3 regions of the Rhizobium sp. EC-SD404 genome follow, and region 3 is predicted to be linked to each of the others. Evidence: riboswitches for the same ligand, from Rfam matches in the RefSeq annotation. Region 3 holds a riboswitch; each other region holds the start of a gene.
The links. Region 3 has a riboswitch for cobalamin ahead of GC125_RS14715 (HupE/UreJ family protein). Riboswitches for the same ligand answer to the same signal wherever they lie in the genome.

Region 1 (6,383 bases), 2.1 Mb from region 3:
GATCTCGTTCGTCGGCGACGGCGGCTTCTGGCACAATGGCCTCACCTCCTCGATCGGCAACGCGGTCTTCAACCGCAACGATGGCGTGATCGTCATCGTGGACAATTACTATTCCGCCGCGACCGGCGGGCAGGACGTGCTGTCGTCGCGCGCCGACAATCGCTCCAAATCGACCAAGCACCCGATCGCCAAGGCCGTGAAGGGCATGGGCGTGGAATGGGTGCGCCAGATCGATCGCACCTATGATGTCGGCAAGCTGCAGGCCACGCTCAAGGAAGCACTGACGACGCCGGAAACGGGCCCGAAGGTCATCATCGCTTCTTCGGAATGCATGCTGAACCGCCAGCGCCGCGAAAAGCCGCTCAAGCAGGCCGCGCTCAAGGCCGGCGAACGGGTGGTGCGCCCGCGGTTCGGCGTGGACGAGGATGTCTGCACGGGCGACCACGCCTGCATGCGGCTTTCGGGCTGCCCGTCGCTTTCGGTCAAGCAACTCGACGATCCGCTGCGCGACGATCCGGTTGCCAGCATCGACCAGAGCTGCGTCGGTTGCGGCAATTGCGGCGAGGTGGCCGATGCCGCCGTGCTCTGCCCGTCCTTCTACCGCGCCGACCTCATCCAAAACCCGACAAGTGTCGACCGGTTCGCCGACCGGCTGCGACGCCGGGTGATCGGCTGGCTCAAGAACCGCCGCGAACGCAGCCGCCTGATCTTCGCGGAGAATTGAGATGACCATTCACCGCCTCCCCGACCTCCCGACCGATGGCGTGGACGCCACGACATCGATCATCAAGATCGCAATCTTGGCCGTCGGCGGCCAGGGCGGCGGCGTGCTCACCGATTGGGTGATCGATCTGGCCGAAAGTGCCGGCTATCGCGCGCAGTCGACATCGGTCGCAGGCGTCGCCCAGCGCACCGGGGCGACGATCTATTACGTCGAAATGGCGCCCGACACCGGACGTGACCCGATCTTCTCGCTGAGCCCTGCTCCCGGCGACGTCGATATCCTCATCGCCGCGGAACTCATGGAAGCCGGGCGCGCCGTCATGCGCGGCTTCGTGACGCCGGATCGCACGACGCTGATCGCCTCGGCCCACCGGGTCCTCGCAGTTTCCGAGAAGATCGTGCCAGGCGATGGCCGCGCGGACTCACCTGGCGTGACGGAAGCCGTTGCCGCCGCCGCACATCGCCTCGTCTGCTTCGACATGGAGCAGGTCGCGGTCGATGCTGGCAGCGTGATTTCGTCCAGCCTGTTCGGAGCCCTTGCCGGCAGCGGCGCCCTGCCCTTCGAGCGCGACGCCTACGAGGCGACCATCCGGCGTTCCGGCCGCGGCGTCGAGGCGAGCCTGCGGGCGTTCAATGCCGCGTGCGACCTTGCGCTTGCAGGCGGAAAGACACCGTCGGTCGCCGTTCCCGAAGCGGTGAAAGCCGAAGCGCGCGATCCGGAAGGTCCCGAAGCGCTGGTTTCCGAATGGCGCACGCTGCGCAACATGATCGGCGACCTCCCTGCTCCCGTGCAGGACATGGCCGGTCGTGGTCTACGCAAGGTCGTGGACTACCAGGATCTCGCCTACGGCCGAGACTATCTCGACCATCTCAAGAAGGTCATCGCTACCGACGATGCTGCGCATGAATGGCGGCTGTCGATCGAGGCCGCCAAATACATCGCCAACGCGATGGTCTATGACGACATCATTCGCGTGGCCGACCTCAAGACCCGTGCGAGCCGCGAAGCGCGGCTGCGGCGCGAACAGGGGATCGGCGGCGACGCCATCGCCCATGTGACGGAGTATTTTCATCCGCGCATGCAGGAAATCTGCGGCACGTTGCCTGTCCGGCTCGGACGCTGGATCGAGAACAGCCCAAGGGTGTTCGGCGCCCTCGACAAGGTGTTCAACCGCGGCCGCCGCATCCGCACCGACGGCATCGTCGGCTTCGGCATGCTCTACGGGATTGCGACCTTGAAGCCCGCGCGACGACGCCTGCTCCGCCACGAGGTGGAGATGAAGCACATGACGCAATGGCTGGAAACGGCGCTGTCGGTCCGCGACATCAATTACGATCTGGCCGTCGAGGTGCTGAAATGCCGGCGCCTGATCAAGGGATATTCCGACACGCACGAGCGCGGCCTGTCGAAGTACCGACGCGTCATGGACGGTCTGCCGATGATCCGCCACCGGGAGGATGCGGCCGACTGGCTGCGGCGTCTGCGCGAAGCCGCCCTTCTCGACGAGGAAGGCAAGGCCCTGGATGGCGCTCTGAAAACGATCGAGACGCTCTAAAGAATCTCTTGGAGCGAAGATTTCCCAGCATGGGCGAGCCGGCGGATTGACCCAAGGAACGCCCACCCCTAAACGTGTGCTCGGAACGGGTTTCACCTTCGGGTGGATGAAAAGGGAATGCGGTTCGGCCATCTGGCCAATCCCGCAACTGCCCCCGCAACTGTAGCCGCCGAGCTTCCTTCCACGATGCCACTGGGTGTGTTCGCACATTCGGGAAGGCGGAAGATGGAGCGTTGACGCGGAAGTCAGGAGACCTGCCTGTTCCAGTCACCCATGCGTGGACACGGGGTGTGGTCCATGCGCGGTCGTCCGTGGCGGTGACATTTGAAAGAGTGTTGCCGCACGCCGGGTGCGACCTTTGGTGAGCCTTTGTGCATATCGCCTCTGCCGTCCGTCCGTCTGCGGTTTCTGATGAAACCGGGAGCGTGCCTCCGTGCCGTTCCATGACCCGAAGGGGCAGACACATTGCTTAGAATATTCATTCCAGCAGGCGCGATCCTGCTGGCAGCTGTCGGCGTTGCCAACGCTCAGGATGCCGAGACCACTACCGTTCTCGACCGTCTGCTGGTCACCGACGGGCTGACACCCGTGGCCCAGGAAAAATCCGGCCGCGCCTTCACCGTGATCACTGCCGAGGATATCGAGCGAAGCCAGGTCACGTCGGTTGCCGATATCCTGCGCACGGTTCCCGGACTGTCCGTCTCCCGCATGGGATCGATCGGGGCGCAGACGCAGGTGCGCGTACGCGGCGCGGAAGCCAACCACGTCATCGTCATGATCGACGGCGTGGACGTCAGCGACACGGCGGCCGGCGAGTTTGATTTCGGCAGCCTCATGACGTCCGACATCGAACGTATCGAGGTCCTGCGTGGGCCGCAAAGCGCGTTTTATGGGTCCAACGCGCTCTCGGGCGTCATCAACGTCATCACCAAGCGCGGCGAGCGTGGCGGCTTCAGGACGAACGTACGGAGCGAGACCGGAACCGACGGCACCGTGCTCGGCGGCGTCACGCTGAGTGGCGGGCGCGACGATTTCGATCTGTCGCTCGGCGCCACGTTCCGACGCAGCGACGGCTACAATGTCTCGCCGTTCGGCTCGGAGAAGGACGGCGACCGCAATGCCACGCTCAACGGCCGGTTCGCCTATGACCTGATGCCGGGGCTGACGCTCGACGGCACGCTTCGCTACGTCAATCGCCGCAGCGAACTCGATCCGCAGAATTTCGAGACGCTCGGACCGCCGGACTTCCTGCCGGGCCCGTTCGTCGGCCTGGTCGTCGATGGCGACGAGGAAACGGCTACAGAAGAGCTTGTTGGTTCGCTCGGGCTTACGCATGAATCTGCCGATGGCGCCTGGACGCAAAATCTGCGAATCTCCGGCAACGACACGTTCCGTGAAAACTTCACCGATGGAGCGCTTGCAACATCCAGCGACGGCAACCGCGTCACCGTTTCCTATCAGGCGACCTATGCGTTCGACACGCCGAACCTGCTCGACGCCACGCACAAGATCACAGGCGGGTACGAGTTCGAGCGGGAAACCTACCTGCCGTCTCACCTGACCGAACGCCAGAGCCGCGATGGGAACTCGTTCGTTGCCGAATATCGCGGCGAGTATCTCGGGCAGTTCTTTCTGAATGGCGCGATCCGTCACGATCTGAACGACCGCTTCGCCGATTCCACGACGTTCAGCCTCAGCGGTGCCTGGGCCGTTCCGGGCACGCTCACGCGTCTGCACTCCTCGATCGGGACGGGCGTCACCAATCCCACCTTCATCGAGCAATTCGGCTATGATCCGGAAAGCTTCGTCGGAAACCCCGATCTCGTTCCGGAAGAAAGCATCGGGTTCGATATCGGCATCGAGCAAGGCTTCCTCGGTGGAGCGCTCATCGTCGATCTCACCTATTTCAATCAGGACCTCACCAACGAGATCGCAACGGTCTTCGGGCCGGCACCGACCTACGCATCCACGCCGATCAACCTGCTCGGGGAAAGCCGCCGCCAGGGGATCGAAATCGCCGCGACTCTCGACCTCGGATCCGGGCTTTCCGCACAGGGCAGCTACACCTACCTCGACGCCAGCGAGCAGAGCCAGAGCGGCGGACCGCGCCTTGCCGAAGTGCGCAGACCCCGCCACTCGGGATCGCTCGGCCTCACCTATCGCTTCATGGAAAAGCGCGCGTCGCTTTTCGGCGAAGTGATCTTCAACGGCGAGATGGAGGATGTCGCTTTCGTTCCGACGCTGCCCAGCCGCGTGACGCTCGACGCCTATCAGACGGTGAATGTCGGCGGCAGCTACCGGTTCAACGAGACGTTCGAGACCTATGGCCGGGTGGAGAACCTGTTCGACGAGGATTACCAGGAGATCTTCGGCTACAACGCGCAAGGCCGGACGGCCTTCGTTGGACTGAGGGGAGCGTTCTGACGCGTGCTGTGCGCATCTTTATGCTGAGCCTTGCCGGCGTGGTGGCGATTGCCACCGCGCCGGCAGCCAGTGCCGAAACCGTGCCGCAGCGCGTGGTGTCGATGAATGTCTGCACCGATCAATTGGCCATGCTGCTTGCCCCCTCCGGCCAGTTGATCTCAATATCCAGCCTCGCCCGCGACGCAGATTATTCGATGCTGGCCGAGGCTGCTTTGGCCTATCCGATCAATTACGGGCGCGCCGAGGAAATCCATCAACTGCAGCCGGATCTTGTGCTGGCCGGCACGTTCACAACACGCAGCACGGTCGCGATGCTTCGCCGGCTCGGCATTCGCGTCGAAGAATTCGCGCCCGAAGCTTCGCTCGAAGACATCCGATCGAACCTTCTGCGCATGGGCACGCTGTTGGGGCGGGAAAGCCAGGCTTCAGATCTCGTCGCCGCATTCGATGCGCGGCTTGCCGGTCTGGCCAGCGAACCGTCGGACATCGACGTCGCCATCTACGAGCCCGACAGCTATGCGCTCGGTCCCGGCACACTTGCCCATGCGGTCGTTGAAGCCGCCGGTCTCACCAATGTCGCCGATGCACTCGGCGTCACGGGCATGGGGCGCGTGCCGCTCGAAGTCATGGTCATGCAGGCGCCCGACATTCTCCTGACGACCGATGACGGCGACGAAGTGCGCGTGCGTGCCGAGGAAAACTTCGCACATCCCGCCTTCCGGCGTGTTGCGGCGACGAGCCGAACGCTTTCTTTGCCCGGCCCGCACTGGGTGTGCGGCGGGCCCTTCACCCTCGATGCGATCGAACTCCTGCAGGATGCTGCAGCCGACATCGCGGTTGGCCGGCCATGACACGCGCAGCCAGCACCAAGGCGCTGCTCGGCGGGCTCTCCGTGCTCGTGCTTATGCTGTTCTTCCTGTCGCTTCTGACCGGGCCGGCCGATCTCTCGCCGATCGACAGCCTTCGCGTGCTTGCCTCGCCCGACGGAAGCGCATTGGCGCTGGTAATGTGGGAAATCCGCCTGCCGCGGGCGCTGCTTGGCCTGATGATCGGCGCCTCGCTCGGGCTTTCCGGGGCGGTGCTGCAGGGCTATCTGCGCAATCCACTCGCCGAACCCGGCCTGCTCGGCGTCAGCGCATCGGCCTCGCTCGGCGCGGTCGTCGCGATCCATAGCGGCATGGCAGCGGCCTTTGCACTTGCCCTGCCACTGATGGCGCTTGTCGGTGCGCTTGCCTGCGTCGTCGCTCTGCATCTGCTTGCTGGCCGGATGGGCAGCGCCCTGACGGTCATCCTGGCGGGCGTTGCACTCTCGAGCCTTGCCGGAGCGATGACCTCGTTGGTGCTCAATCTCTCGTCCAACCCGTTCGCAGCGCTCGAAATCGTCTTCTGGATGCTTGGGTCGCTCGCGGATCGATCAATGGTCCACGTCTATCTGGCAGCGCCCTTCATGCTCGCCGGCTGGGCGCTGCTCGCAGGTCTCGGCCGGGCGCTCGACACGCTGACGCTCGGCACCGACACGGCGGCCAGCATGGGCACGAGCATGCGTCGGGTGGGCCTGCTGGCGACATTCGGCACGGCCCTTTGCGTCGGTGCGGCAACGGCCGTCGCAGGCGCCATCGGTTTCGTCGGCCTCATCGTTCCCCATCTCCTTCGCCCACTGGTCGGCTCGCAGCCGTCGCG
Region 2 (6,383 bases), 1.5 Mb from region 3:
TTCCGACATTGAAATCGCGGATCCCGTCGCCGTCGAAGCGACCCTGACCGGCCCCCGCCCCTTTCACGTAATCGATCATGACGGCAAGATCGTCATCAATTTCGACCGGGGCGGCTTCGCCGAAATCATCGACGCGCATGAATTGTCCCAGGGCGAGCTGGAAACCACTCGCATTACACAGGCGCGTGCTCACCACGGATTCGTCGCTCCAGTGGGTCGAGACTGGGTGACGACTGTTGCCTCGGACGCCCCCGGCGAAGGGGATGCGGCGCCTGCGCGTATCGGCCTTCAGCAGGTCGACGAGGATGGCACTGCCATCGGCGACGTCGCCACCTGCACGGCAATTCATGGCGAGGCCTTCTCAGGCGAGTACTTGGCCGCAGGGTGCGATGAAGGCATTCTGACGGTAACGGCAAGTGCGGCCGGGCCTGTATTCGAGATGCTTGCGTATCCGGAAGACCTGCCGGCAGGTGAGAGCACCGGGACGCTTCTCGGCGCCAGGAGCATGCAAGCCTTTCTCGGCAATTACGGCGCCGATGGGCTTGTCGTCGTCGATCCCGCCGATGAACCGCATTTCCGGTACGTCGAGCTGCCCTTCCGCCGAATCGATTTCGTGCTCGATCCTGTGAATGTCCGATATGGCTACGTTCTGACGGAAGATGGGACGCTGCATCAGATCGACGTTCTGGATGCCAGCATCTCCAACAGCGCACGGATCACATCGCCTTACTCCATGGACGGCCACTGGAACGATCCGCGGCCGCGCCTGGCAATGGCAGGCGACGAGATCGTGATGACGGACCCGAACGAGGGTCTGGTTCGCCGCATCGCGAAGGACACGCTTGATGAGATCGAAACAGTCGCTGTCGAGGGCACGCCCTACAACATTGTTATCGTCGGTGGCAGCGGCGTCGTTCACGATGAGGATGGCGACGAAGCGCGCGATACATCCGGACACGAGAACCACAGCCACGATTGAGGGCTGCTCCATTTGCGCTCGGTCAATAGGCCGGGCGCTCCGGCTGTATTGAGCTGCTCACAGCACAGAGTGGCTCGTCATTTCCTGGATGAAAGAATTTCAAAATGCCCAATCCTCACACACCCGCAGCAGAGAGCTTTTTCAGCAGCGAGCTGGCACGCCGCTATGATGAGCGTAACAGCGAGCTCGGCGAACTCAGCGCCGGTATGCATTTTGCCATTCGGCTGGTTCTGGACGACCTGCCATCCGACGCGCGCATTCTCTGTATCGGAGTCGGAACCGGCGCGGAAATACTGTCGCTGGCTCGATCTCACGCGGATTGGCGCTTTGTCGGTGTCGATCCATCGGCCGAAATGCTCGCGGTGTGCCGCGAGAAGCTGACGAGTGCCGGCCTGCTCGACCGGTGCGAACTGATCACCGGATACATCGATGACGTGCCGGCCGATAAGGGGTTCGACGCCATCGTCACGGTCATGGTCGCGCATTTCATATCTCGCGATGATCGACCGAACTTCTATCGAAACGTCTATGACCGCCTCAGGAGCAGTGGGTATTTTGTCAGCACGGAAATCAGTGCCGATCTGGAAGCAGCTGACTTCCCGCCCATGCTGAGGGACTGGGCGCGAATACAGGCATTGATGGGTGCCACTCCGGAAGCCCTGCGCAATTTGCCCATGATCCTCCGCAACGAACTCAGCCTGTTGTCGCCCGAAGCGACCGAGCAGCTTCTTCAAGAAACAGGCTTCAATCCACCCATCCAATTCTTTCAGACGTTTCTTGTCCACGGCTGGTACTCAACCAAATGACGGACCCTGTTGATCGACATGATCGATATGCTGCGCGATCGCGGCTCTCAGGAAGTTCATGAACGCTTCGGCTCTATCGATTGCATCGGCTTCGTCCCATCCCGTTGGCGTCGGACCGATCGTGATCAAGAGTGTCTCTGTTTCAGCATTGTGCACGCGGGACGATTGAGTTACCGCTGTCGGTGTCGGTTTCCGAAAGGAAATAACAGGGAATTCGCAGGCGACCTCGGTCGTCAAACGAAACTGCCCCCGCAACTGTAGGCGGCGAGTACTCCCCCAAAAATCCACTGGATCGGTTGATCTGGGAAGGAAGGGGTGTGCAGCGACCCGTCAGTCAGGAGACCTACCGACACGCTTGAACGTTAACGCCGGCGGGGTGTCCGGAGGGGAAGTCGTGTGTTTGCAGCCACAGGCCGATTGCGCCGAGCCAACTTTCAATCACATCGTCCTCAGCCGGATTCCCGTCTCTTCAACACAGATCGGGGTCGATCCAAATGAACAACGTTTCTCTCGCCGTGGCGGTCATTTCCGTCGCGATCCTTTCGGCGTCCATATCAGCAAACGCGACGGACTATCCGCTGCAGATCGAAAACTGCGGGCATACACTCACTTTCGATGAAGCACCCAAACGCTCGGTCGCCGTCGGCCAGTCCGCCACCGAAATGCTCTACGCGCTTGGCCTCGCCGAAACCGTTCAGGGAACTTCGGTCTGGTTCAATGACATCAGCGGCGAATTTGCTGAGACAGACGCGAAAATTCCAAGACTTGCGGACAATGAGCCCAGTTTCGAAAGCGTCTTATCCACGCAACCGGAACTCGTTGTGGCGCAGTTTTCAAGCCAGGTCGGCGAGCAAGGCGGCGTCGCCACGCGCGAACAGTTTCACGAGCTGGGCGTTGAGACCTACGTGATGCCGGCTGACTGCGTCGGAAAGGATAACTCTGTTGGCGACGGTGTAAGAAGCGACAGTTTCGATGTCGAGACCGTCTATGAAGCGATCGCCGAACTGGCCACGATCTTCGATATCGAAGATCGTGGAGAAACTCTGACCGCTGAACTGAAGCAGCGCCAGGAAGCTGCCACCGCCCGCGCAGAGCAACTCGGACTTGGCGATGTCAGTGGCGTATTCTGGTTCTCCAGCGTCGAGGCAGGTTCCGATCCCTTCGTGGCCGGGCAACGCGGCATCCCTGCCTCCATGATGGCGACGCTCGGAATGACGAACGTTGTGGAATCGAAGGAGGAATGGCCCACGGTCGGCTGGGAGACGATCGCTCGCGCTGACCCAGATGTCATCATGATCGCCCGCATGGACAGGCGGCGTTACGCGGCGGATGATTTCGAAAGCAAGCTCGAGTTCCTGAAATCGGATCCTGTCACGAGCCAGATGACCGCGGTCAAGAACGATCGGATCATCATCGTCGACGCCCATGCCGTCCATGCATCGGTCCGCATGTTCGAAGGCTTGGAAGCGATGGCGGATGGCCTCGAAAACGCAGGTCTCGCGCAATGAGGCTTCTGGCGGCCGGCGGGCGACGTTCATGGAGCGGCGGCAGCATTGCTCTGCTGACTTCGGGGGCGATCGTGCTGATGCTGGCCGCCATCCTGGCCGGGACGGCTATCGGGGAAACGCCCATCTCGCTTGGCAGCGTTTTCGCCACCCTGGCCAATCGCCTGGCTGGCGGAGGCTATGCCGTGCCGCCGATCGACGAGGGCATCATCTGGAACTACCGGCTGACGCGTGCGATCGTGGCGCTCTGTTGTGGCGCGGCGCTCGCCGTTTCGGGTCTCGTGCTGCAGAGCCTTCTGCGCAACGCGCTTGCCGATCCTTACATCCTGGGTATTTCCGCCGGCGCATCCACAGGCGCCGTGGGGGTTATGGTCGCTGGCCTGGGGGCAGGCCTCATCTCCATCTCGCTTGGCGCCTTCATGGGCGCCATTCTCGCCTTCGCTTTCGTAGCAATCCTGGCCCAGGCCGCGGGTGGCGGCGCTGCACAACGAGCCACCGGCTTGATCATCTTGGCGGGCGTCGCGGGCTCTCAGCTTTTCAACGCGATCACCTCATTCGTCATCGCGCATTCCGCAAGCGCAGAGCAGGTCCGCGGCATCACGTTTTGGCTGCTCGGCAATTTGAGTTCGGTGCGTTGGCCGGACGTCCAGCTGGCATTTCCAGTGGCGCTCTTTGGGATACTCTTCTGCTGCTGGCACCGCCGCGCCCTCGATGCATTCGCATTCGGCTCGGAATCGGCGGCCTCGCTCGGCGTACCGGTACGCCGCATTCAGATCATGCTGGTTGGCACCGTGGCTCTCATGACGGCGACGATGGTGAGCATCGTTGGATCGATCGGCTTTGTCGGCCTTGTCATCCCACACGCCGCCCGTTTTCTCGTCGGGGTTCGGCACGGACGCCTCTTGCCGGTTTCGGCAATTACCGGCGGGCTGTTCCTGGTGCTGGCAGACATCGTTTCAAGGGTGATCGTGCCCGGCCAGGTTCTGCCGATCGGGGTGGTCACCGCGCTTGTGGGAGCGCCGGCCTTCGCCATCATCCTTGTCCGGTCGCGGAGATCGGCATGATGCATTCGGCACGTGAGCTTTGGTGGCGCATTCGTGCCACCCGGATTGTTTCGGACATCGATCTCGACATCGTTCCTGGTGAGACCCTGGGTCTGGTCGGTCCGAACGGTTCGGGCAAGTCCACATTGCTGCGATTGCTGGCCGGCATGCTCGTGCCGTCACACGGAACGATCGAACTCGATGGCAAGCCGCTCAAATCCTATTCGCGGCGCGAGATTGCCCAGAAGGTCGCATTCGTCGAACAGATGGCCGACACATCCGAACGCATGACCGCCCGCGACGCGGTGGAACTGGGCCGGACGCCATGGCTATCGGCCCTGCAAAGCTGGTCGGGAGCAGACGATCTCGTCGTCGAGCGTTCCTTGAGTCAGGTCGGCATGCAGGAATTGTCCGACCGTGAATGGCAAACTCTTTCGGGTGGCGAAAGACAGCGGCTTCATATCGCACGTGCTCTCGCGCAACAGCCGAGCCTTCTTCTGCTCGACGAACCCACGAACCATCTGGACATCGAGCACCAGCTTGGCATCCTTCGGCTGATGAAGCAGCTCGCTGTCACAAGCATCATCGCGATGCACGACCTCAATCAGGCAATGGGCTGCGACCGCATCTGTGTTCTGCAAGGCGGTGCACGCGCCGCGCTCGGCCGCCCGCGTGACGTCCTGACACCTGAATTGATCCGAGAGGTCTTTCGGGTGGATGTGCGCTTCATCGAAGATCCACACGATCGACAGATCACGATGAGATTTTCGCCCCTCGCCACCGACAACCAACGCTTCATCAGCATGCCCGCGTAGGACGACACCTATGGAAACCGTGAACGACGCCGTAAGCAGATACTGGACCCGCGTCGCCGACGCATTCGACGGACGCGCCTCGCATGTGCGCCATCATGAAGTGTGGAAGCGCGTTGTTGCGGAGGCACTTGGAAACCGAACCGGGCTGAGGATGCTTGACTTGGGAACCGGGACAGGCGCCTGCGCCATCATCGCTGCCGAGCTTGGTCACCGGGTAACGGCGATCGATGGTTCCGAAGGAATGCTCAACGTTGCCCGAAGGGAGGCCGAAAGCCGATCTGTGGACATAGCATTTGTCCATGCGCAGATCGAGGAGGCCGAGATTGAGCCTGGCTCATTCGACGCTGTCACCCTCCGCAATGTTCTTTGGACAGTCGCGGATCCCGAGAAGGTGCTCTCGATCGCCCGCCACGGATTGTGCGCCGGCGGAACTCTCTTCGTGACCGACGCCGACTGGGCGCAGGCCACCAACCGCGCCGACTACGATGCCCGGACGGCGAGCAGGCTGCCACGACATGCCGGGATCAAGCTGGACGAAATAAGCGCCATGCTGCATGCAGCCGGCTTCAGTGAGATTCGCGATTTTTCGGCGCAGTTCGAAGAGCCTCCATACCAGGCCATGGGATCGCCGCCCTTCTTTGCGATCTCAGCCGTGCGTTCGTAGACGTCGGTCCAAGCACCCCGCTCTTCCATCGGCAATCATGCCCCACGCTCTAACCGTGGATACCTTGGATGCACGGCTGTCAGAGCCGTGCGACCTTCGGCATCGCGATATTGCGATCGTTGTACGCATCGAGGCTCCGGCTGTTTATGCGCCGTTTATGCCGAAGGGTCTGATCACGCATCGCCCATTGATGGCACGCGGCAATAGACAGGACGCTCCTGCAACACTGGAGCGTCCCATGCTCGACCTTCTCTACCTCGCACTTGCTGGCGGCTTTTTCCTCGCCGCGGCGGCCTCCGTACGCCTGCTCGAACGTCTCTGAGGCCCGGTATGACCTTGGACCTCATTATCGGCGGCGCCGTTGCCATTCTTCTTCTCGTCTATCTGGTCTACGCGCTCGCCCGGCCGGAACGGTTCTGAGCGAAGACAGGACATCTCTCATGACACCCGACCTCCTTCAATTCGCGCTCTATGCCGCGATACTGACATCGCTCGCTTGGCCTCTGGGCCTCTACATTGCCCGTCTTTACGAAGGCCGAGCGACATTCTTGTCGCCGGTACTCGCTCCACT
Region 3 (6,383 bases):
AGGCACGGTCGAAATAGCTGTCGACGCGGCTCCCCACCGCCTGCACCACGAGGCGCATGGGCTTGCCCTCGACGTCCGCGAAGCCCTTGAGCCGGAGGATGTCGTGGGTCGCGATGACGTCCTTGAGGGCCGACGCGAAACGGTCGGGTGCAGCGACAGCGCCCAAATCGACGACGAAGCTTTCGAAATCGTCGTGATCGTGCTCCTCGCCATTCTCGTGCTCGATCTCGTGATGGGATCGGCGATTGGCGATATCGCTTTCGGTCCCCACGCCGAGCCCGAGAAGGACGGCCGCCGACACGTTGCCACCCGACGCCTCGATCATCTGCGGCTTGCGGCTCGTGCGCGCCGCAACGTCAATCCGCACCGCGGTCATGCGCTCCAGGTCGACGAGATCGCTCTTGTTCAGGATGATGAGGTCGGCCGCCGTCAGCTGATCTTCGAACAGCTCTTCCAGCGGGCTTTCATGATCGAGGCTCTCGTCGGCGGCACGCATGGCGTCGACGCGATCTTCGTCATCGGCGAAGCGGCCGGCCGCGACTGCGGCGCTGTCGACGACGGTGACGACGCCGTCAACCGTGACGCGCTCCTTGATGCCGGGCCAGTTGAAGGCGTTGACGAGCGGTTGCGGCAGCGCGAGGCCCGAGGTCTCGATGATGATGTGATCCGGCAGGCGGTCGCGCTCCAGAAGCTTTTCCATCGTCGGGATGAAGTCGTCGGCGACCGTGCAGCAGATGCAGCCATTGGTCAGTTCGACGATGTCGTCTTCGGTACAGGTTTCGGCACCGCAGCCTTTCAGCACGTCGCCATCGACGCCCAGATCGCCGAATTCGTTGATGATCAGCGCGATGCGGCGCCCTTGCGCATTCATCAGCAGGTTTCGAATGAGCGTCGTCTTTCCGGCGCCGAGGAAGCCGGTGATCACCGTTGCCGGTATCTTCGCTTGCATGGAAACTAACCCTTCATTTTGAGCGGCAGGCCGGCTGCGACGAAGTAGACCTCGTCGGCGACCGCCGCGATTTTCTGGTGCAGGCGCCCTGCATGATCGCGAAAGGCGCGCGCCATGGAATTTTCCGGAACGATGCCGAGACCGACCTCATTGGAGACGAGGATAACGCGTCCGGGCGGGCTGACGAGGAGCGAGACGAGATCGTCGAAATCGGATTCGATCGCAGCATCGCCCTGCTCCTCCATCATGAGATTGGTGACCCAGAGCGTAAGGCAGTCCACCAGCACGACGCGTTCGGGACGCAGGTGCTCGCGCAGCACTCCCGTCAGCGACAGGGGGCAATCATGGGTCACCCAGTCCGCACCTCGATCAACCCGGTGGCGTGCGATCCGGGCACGCATCTCGTCGTCGAAGGCTTGTGCCGTCGCGACGTAATGGCGAGGAAGGCCGGTCTCCCGCGCCAGCGTCTCGGCGAATGCCGATTTGCCGGAGCGGGCTCCGCCGAGGACGAAGACCGCCCCGTTCCGTGCTGCTGCCATCCGCTCAGGCGAGACCGATCGCGGCAAGCAGATGCTCGCCCACGAGCAAAGCGCCAACGCCTGCCACGACACCACCGGAAATCCGCAATGCGACATTCTCGGCAGTTCGGCCCGGTGCGAACAGCGCCGTTACCGCAAGCCCGGCGCCGATCGCAATCAGGTACTGGGTCGCTGCGAAACCGGCGAGGTAGGCGAGAACCGGCGTTGTTTCGGCACCGAACACGGCTTCGCCATAGGCATGACCATGAAAGAGGCCGGCCAGCGCGAAGACGGCAGCGTAGGCGGCCGGCGCGTAGTCGCGGCCCGAAAGCAGCATGATGCCGAGCACCGCGACCGACAGCGCCACCATGACTTCCACGAAGGGCAGTCCCACCGATGCGAGATGTACGAGCGTTCCGACCACCGTCGCCCCGACGAAGAAGAGCGGCATGGCGAAGCGATGACGCGTGAGCGTTGCCGCGATGCCGACGGCGATGATGAAGGCCAGATGGTCGAGCCCGATGATCGGGTGCCCGATGCCGGACAGAAGACCGGCGGAGAATGTGGACGGCGTTTCGCCGCCCATCGGGTGGTGGGCATAGGCAGACGAGGCAAGCACAGTGAAGACTACGGCCGTCAAGCCGCGGTTCAAGACGATCATAAAGACAACTCCCGTGTCAGATGGGCCCAAAATGGCCTCTGAACGGTGTGTTCGCCTGACCGCGCAGCCTCCCCCAATATCCGGGCTTCCCGGAAACGAGACTGTTGGCCAAGAGCGGAACACCCCGTCCCTCTAGGTTCGAAATCGACGGGCAGGTCTCCTGGCTCATGGCTGCAGCATCGGGCGCAATGCCCGATGCAACGGCTTGTCCCTCACCTTCCCGGAGTTTGCGGCGCTGCGCTGGCGGACGATTCGTAGACAAGAGGCGTCCAGCCATGGTTCTGCGCAGTCGCCACTCCAGTGGCTTTTCCGGCGTCCTCGGTCTGGTGGTCCGCAATGCACCACGCATCGCTCCAACCGTCAGACCAAGATCGTCGGATGGGAAAGCCTCGCCACTCTACAGTCGCGGGGTCGGCTGCGATCAAGGCGCCCGGATTGGGTCCACCCCTCGCATTCCCTTTTCATCCCCGAACGCCGATGGCGGCCGAGGAACCTTTCGATGCACTAGAAATAGGCGTGGCGCGCGATCGGTGTCAATCGCGTTTGAGAACTGGGCGCATCATACAACAGCCGCCGAGGCGAGAAGCCTGTCGACATCCAGCACTTGCTCCAGCCGCGCGGCGATGGCGTCGAGGGCGATGTCCACGCCCTGCGCATACCCATCCGCACCGGCCTCGATCCCAAGCGTCGAGAGATAGGCGCGGCGAAACCCATCGGCAGCAAATAGGCCGTGGAGATAGGTGCCCATGACGCGCCCATCGGCCGTCATCGCGCCATCCGGTCGTCCGTCGATCACGACAGGCGCGCGTCCGGCATCGGGTCCCTCGCTAAGGCCGAGATGAATTTCGTATCCCTGCAACGGCTCGTCGAACACCGTCGAATGAGCGGCGACGTTGCGCACGATCTTGTCGGGCTCCATAACCGTTTCAATGTCGAGAAGGCCGAGCCCCTCGACGCGCGACGGGGCGCCTTCGAGCCCGAGCGGATCGGCGACGCTGCGCCCCAGCATCTGGTAGCCGCCGCAGATGCCGACGACATGCCCGCCGCGACGCACATGCCTGGCAAGATCGAGATCCCAACCATTCGCCCGAAAGGCGGCCAGGTCGCCGATGGTGGATTTCGAACCGGGGATCACGATCAGGCCGGCATCGTCCGGCAAGCGTTCGCCGCTGCGCACATAGACCAGTTCGACCTGCGGCTCGGCGGCGAGCGGATCGAGATCGTCGAAATTGGCGATTCGCGACAGAACGGGTACGGCCACCTTCAGCGCCCGCGCCGATCCCGCCACCAATCGCTCGAGCGCCACGGAATCCTCGGCCGGCAATCGAGCCGTCTCGGCCAGCCAAGGGACGACACCGAAGCTTTGCCAGCCGGTAAACCTCGTGATCGCCGCAAGCCCATCGTCGAAAAGCGACACGTCACCGCGAAACTTGTTGATCAGGAAGCCGCAGATCATGCGGCGGTCTTCTTCCGGCAGGATGTGGTGCGTTCCGACGAGCGAGGCGATCACGCCGCCGCGGTCGATGTCGCCGACGAGCACCACCGGTACGCCGGCCTTCGTCGCAAAGCCCATATTGGCGATGTCGCCAGCGCGCAGATTGATCTCGGCAGGCGACCCGGCCCCTTCCACCAGCACGAGGTCGCAATCCTGCTTGAGAAGCGCAAAGCTCTCCATCACCTTTTCGAGCAACTGCGGCTTCAGCGCCTGGTAGTCCCTGCCCCTGGCCTTGCCCACGACGCGGCCGTGAACGACGACCTGGCTTCCCGTCTCACTTTCCGGCTTCAGAAGGATCGGATTCATGTGGATCGAAGGCGCTATGCGCGCGGCCAGCGCCTGCAACCACTGCGCCCGCCCCATCTCGCCGCCATCCTCGGCGACGGCGGCGTTGTTCGACATGTTCTGCGGCTTGAAAGGTTTGACCCTGATCCCGCGGTTGGCCGCAAGCCGGCAGAGCCCGGCCACCAGAACCGTCTTGCCGACATCCGAGCCGGTTCCTTGCAACATCAGCGCTTTTGCCAAAAGACAGTCTCCGGCCGCAGATTGGGTCGGCCGTCCTTAGCACCCGCAATGGCAAAGGTCAGCGGGTGAGACGAAGCGCCGATGATACGAGCGATCCGCCGATATCCTCAAATGCCGCCGACAGTTCGGAAGCCGAATTTGCGTCATAGACATGATCGGCAACACCGGTGCAGGCGGTGTAAAGGTCGGTCAACGTCCCGTTCATGTAATAGGTAACTGCGTAGATCGTATAGCCCTGGTCGCGCATCCGCTGACACTGCCGGATCAACTGGGCATTGACCTCGTCTTCGGTATGCTCGTCGCCGGCTTGTTTTGGATGGTTCTTTCCGTCGGTCATGATGACGACGTGCTTGCCGGGTGTCTCCTCGTAGGACAGAGGCAAATCGGGGTTGTCGGGAAACCAGTGACCTTGCCAATCCGGCGAGAGCGAACGCCAGCCCCAGAGAAGCCCGACCTGCGTACTCGTGCCGTGATTGTTGGTCAGCGCGTTGATCCCGTCCTGGATCACCGCCCTGCTCTCCGTCAGAGCGATCATGCGAGATTGCGGGCAGGTTTCGTGCGGCCCGTCGAACATGGGAAGTTTTTCGACCGTTGGGGAAGCGTCCGTCTCACCATTGGTGCCACTGCGCCAACCGGAACACAGTGCAGATGCGGACGGCGAAAACGCATCCTTCTTCGGGTTTCTTGGCTGCGCATTTGCGACATTGCGGCCCGTCTGGTCCGCCATCCAATCCCAGCCATAGTCGACGAAATTGACGCGGCCGGAGAACGGCACGAGCGACACACGCACATTGGGAAGCGTCGCTTCCGTACCGTAAAATTCATCGATCAGACGGTTGGCTGCCAGCTTCATTTCCGGCATGCGGTTTTTCATGGAGTTGCTGACATCGAGCACGAGCGCCAGTTCCAGACCGCCGCGCCAGACGCTGCGAGCCTGTTTAGCGAAACTCTGAACACCGATATCCGCCGTCGGCGCATTGAGGACCGAGGCTATGCGCAACGGGATCGTGCGGTGGATGCTGAGCTGCAGCTCACCATTCACAAGGGAGACATCCCAATCGAGGTCATCGGCGTAGGCGAGAGACGAGATATAGCGGTCGACCTCGCGACGCGCGACGCTCTCGTCATCCAGGGAGATCCCTGCTGCCATCAGCACAGCCGCATCGGCGATCGCCTGCAAATTGGTACGTTCGCGCAACAGGTTGACATAGTCCACGGCGAGCCCTGCCGCACCCAGGAGCGGCAGGAAAGCCAGCGCGGTGATCATGGCGACGTTGCCGCGGCGATTGGATAGGAATTTTGAAATCATGGCTGAGACGGCCCCTGCTGCACCATGCAAGGGCTAGCGTATGCTACATTAACGATTGCTTACGTTTCGGCATTTCAATCAAGTCTAGGCCTTAAAAGTTCCGAGTATTTACAGTATTTTATCAAACCTAAACCGATCTTGAACCCGAGTTGAACAAGTAGAGGAAGACATCCTTCGCCGCCTCTGGAGGCTGACGCGGAGGATAGCAATTTTGCGACATGCCGTGGCGCTTCCATGTCGGCGGCGACGCATGAACAGGCCTATATGCGGTGCACGCGTTCCAGCCCTTAAGAGTGAATTCCATGCGTGATTTCCTGAACAATCTGCGTCGCCGCTTTGCCGGGGCAAATCGCCCTGTCGCATCCGCACGCCCCCACGATTTCGTGCTGCGTCACCAGATCGAGTGTGGCCCGTTCAACACGAGACGGCATCGCTTCTCCGACGTCTGACGGCGACCAAAGGTCAAACAAGGACAGCCGCGCCTGCTTCGTGCAGGCGCGGCTGTCCTTGTAACTGGAGGCGCTAAAGGGCGGGCCGCTCCGGGACGCGAGACCTTTTCCGGAGCTTCGGCGGCGTTTATCCCCCGCACGTGAAGTCTTACGCGGATATCGTTACCGGAGGGTTATTTAGAGATTAAGCGATTATGAATTGGGCAATTCTTTCGTTAACGACGAACTGCCTCGGTTCTCGCCAAGAGCCGCTGTTCCCGTATCCGCAAGGCCGATGCGCGCGGCACAATATTTGAACTCCGGGATTTTGCCGAACGGATCCAGCTGCGGATTCGTCAAAACGTTGGCCGGACTTTCGTTGAAGCAGAACGGCATGAAGATCATGCCATCTGCGACTTCCCGGTCTGCGCGCAGCAGCGCTTCCACCGTTCCCCGACGCGTCTCCACCTTCACCATCATGCCCTGTCGCATGCCCCG

Region 1: it holds a riboswitch for cobalamin, as region 3 does, so the genes downstream of both, GC125_RS04885 (TonB-dependent receptor plug domain-containing protein) here and GC125_RS14715 (HupE/UreJ family protein) in region 3, are expected to answer to the same signal.
Region 2: it holds a riboswitch for cobalamin, as region 3 does, so the genes downstream of both, GC125_RS07600 (ABC transporter substrate-binding protein) here and GC125_RS14715 (HupE/UreJ family protein) in region 3, are expected to answer to the same signal.

Annotation. Positions count from the first base shown of each region.
Region 1 is NZ_LR701459.1:818,565-824,947, reverse strand. It holds gene GC125_RS04895 (thiamine pyrophosphate-dependent enzyme) at 1-724, shown strand, start outside; gene GC125_RS04890 (indolepyruvate oxidoreductase subunit beta family protein) at 726-2,279, shown strand; cobalamin riboswitch at 2,350-2,555, shown strand; gene GC125_RS04885 (TonB-dependent receptor plug domain-containing protein) at 2,745-4,703, shown strand; gene GC125_RS04880 (ABC transporter substrate-binding protein) at 4,712-5,554, shown strand; gene GC125_RS04875 (FecCD family ABC transporter permease) at 5,551-6,383, shown strand, end outside.
Region 2 is NZ_LR701459.1:1,393,468-1,399,850, reverse strand. It holds gene GC125_RS07610 (metallochaperone AztD) at 1-979, shown strand, start outside; gene GC125_RS07605 (class I SAM-dependent methyltransferase) at 1,084-1,785, shown strand; cobalamin riboswitch at 1,955-2,150, shown strand; gene GC125_RS07600 (ABC transporter substrate-binding protein) at 2,280-3,293, shown strand; gene GC125_RS07595 (FecCD family ABC transporter permease) at 3,290-4,354, shown strand; gene GC125_RS07590 (ABC transporter ATP-binding protein) at 4,351-5,148, shown strand; gene GC125_RS07585 (class I SAM-dependent methyltransferase) at 5,159-5,812, shown strand; gene GC125_RS20230 (hypothetical protein) at 6,003-6,134, shown strand; gene kdpF (K(+)-transporting ATPase subunit F) at 6,143-6,232, shown strand; gene kdpA (potassium-transporting ATPase subunit KdpA) at 6,253-6,383, shown strand, end outside.
Region 3 is NZ_LR701459.1:2,875,976-2,882,358, forward strand. It holds gene cobW (cobalamin biosynthesis protein CobW) at 1-949, opposite strand, end outside; gene cobU (bifunctional adenosylcobinamide kinase/adenosylcobinamide-phosphate guanylyltransferase) at 955-1,488, opposite strand; gene GC125_RS14715 (HupE/UreJ family protein) at 1,493-2,128, opposite strand; cobalamin riboswitch at 2,262-2,640, opposite strand; gene GC125_RS14720 (cobyric acid synthase) at 2,688-4,148, opposite strand; gene GC125_RS14725 (TadE/TadG family type IV pilus assembly protein) at 4,207-5,457, opposite strand; gene GC125_RS20055 (hypothetical protein) at 5,760-5,906, shown strand; gene fdhF (formate dehydrogenase subunit alpha) at 6,099-6,383, opposite strand, start outside.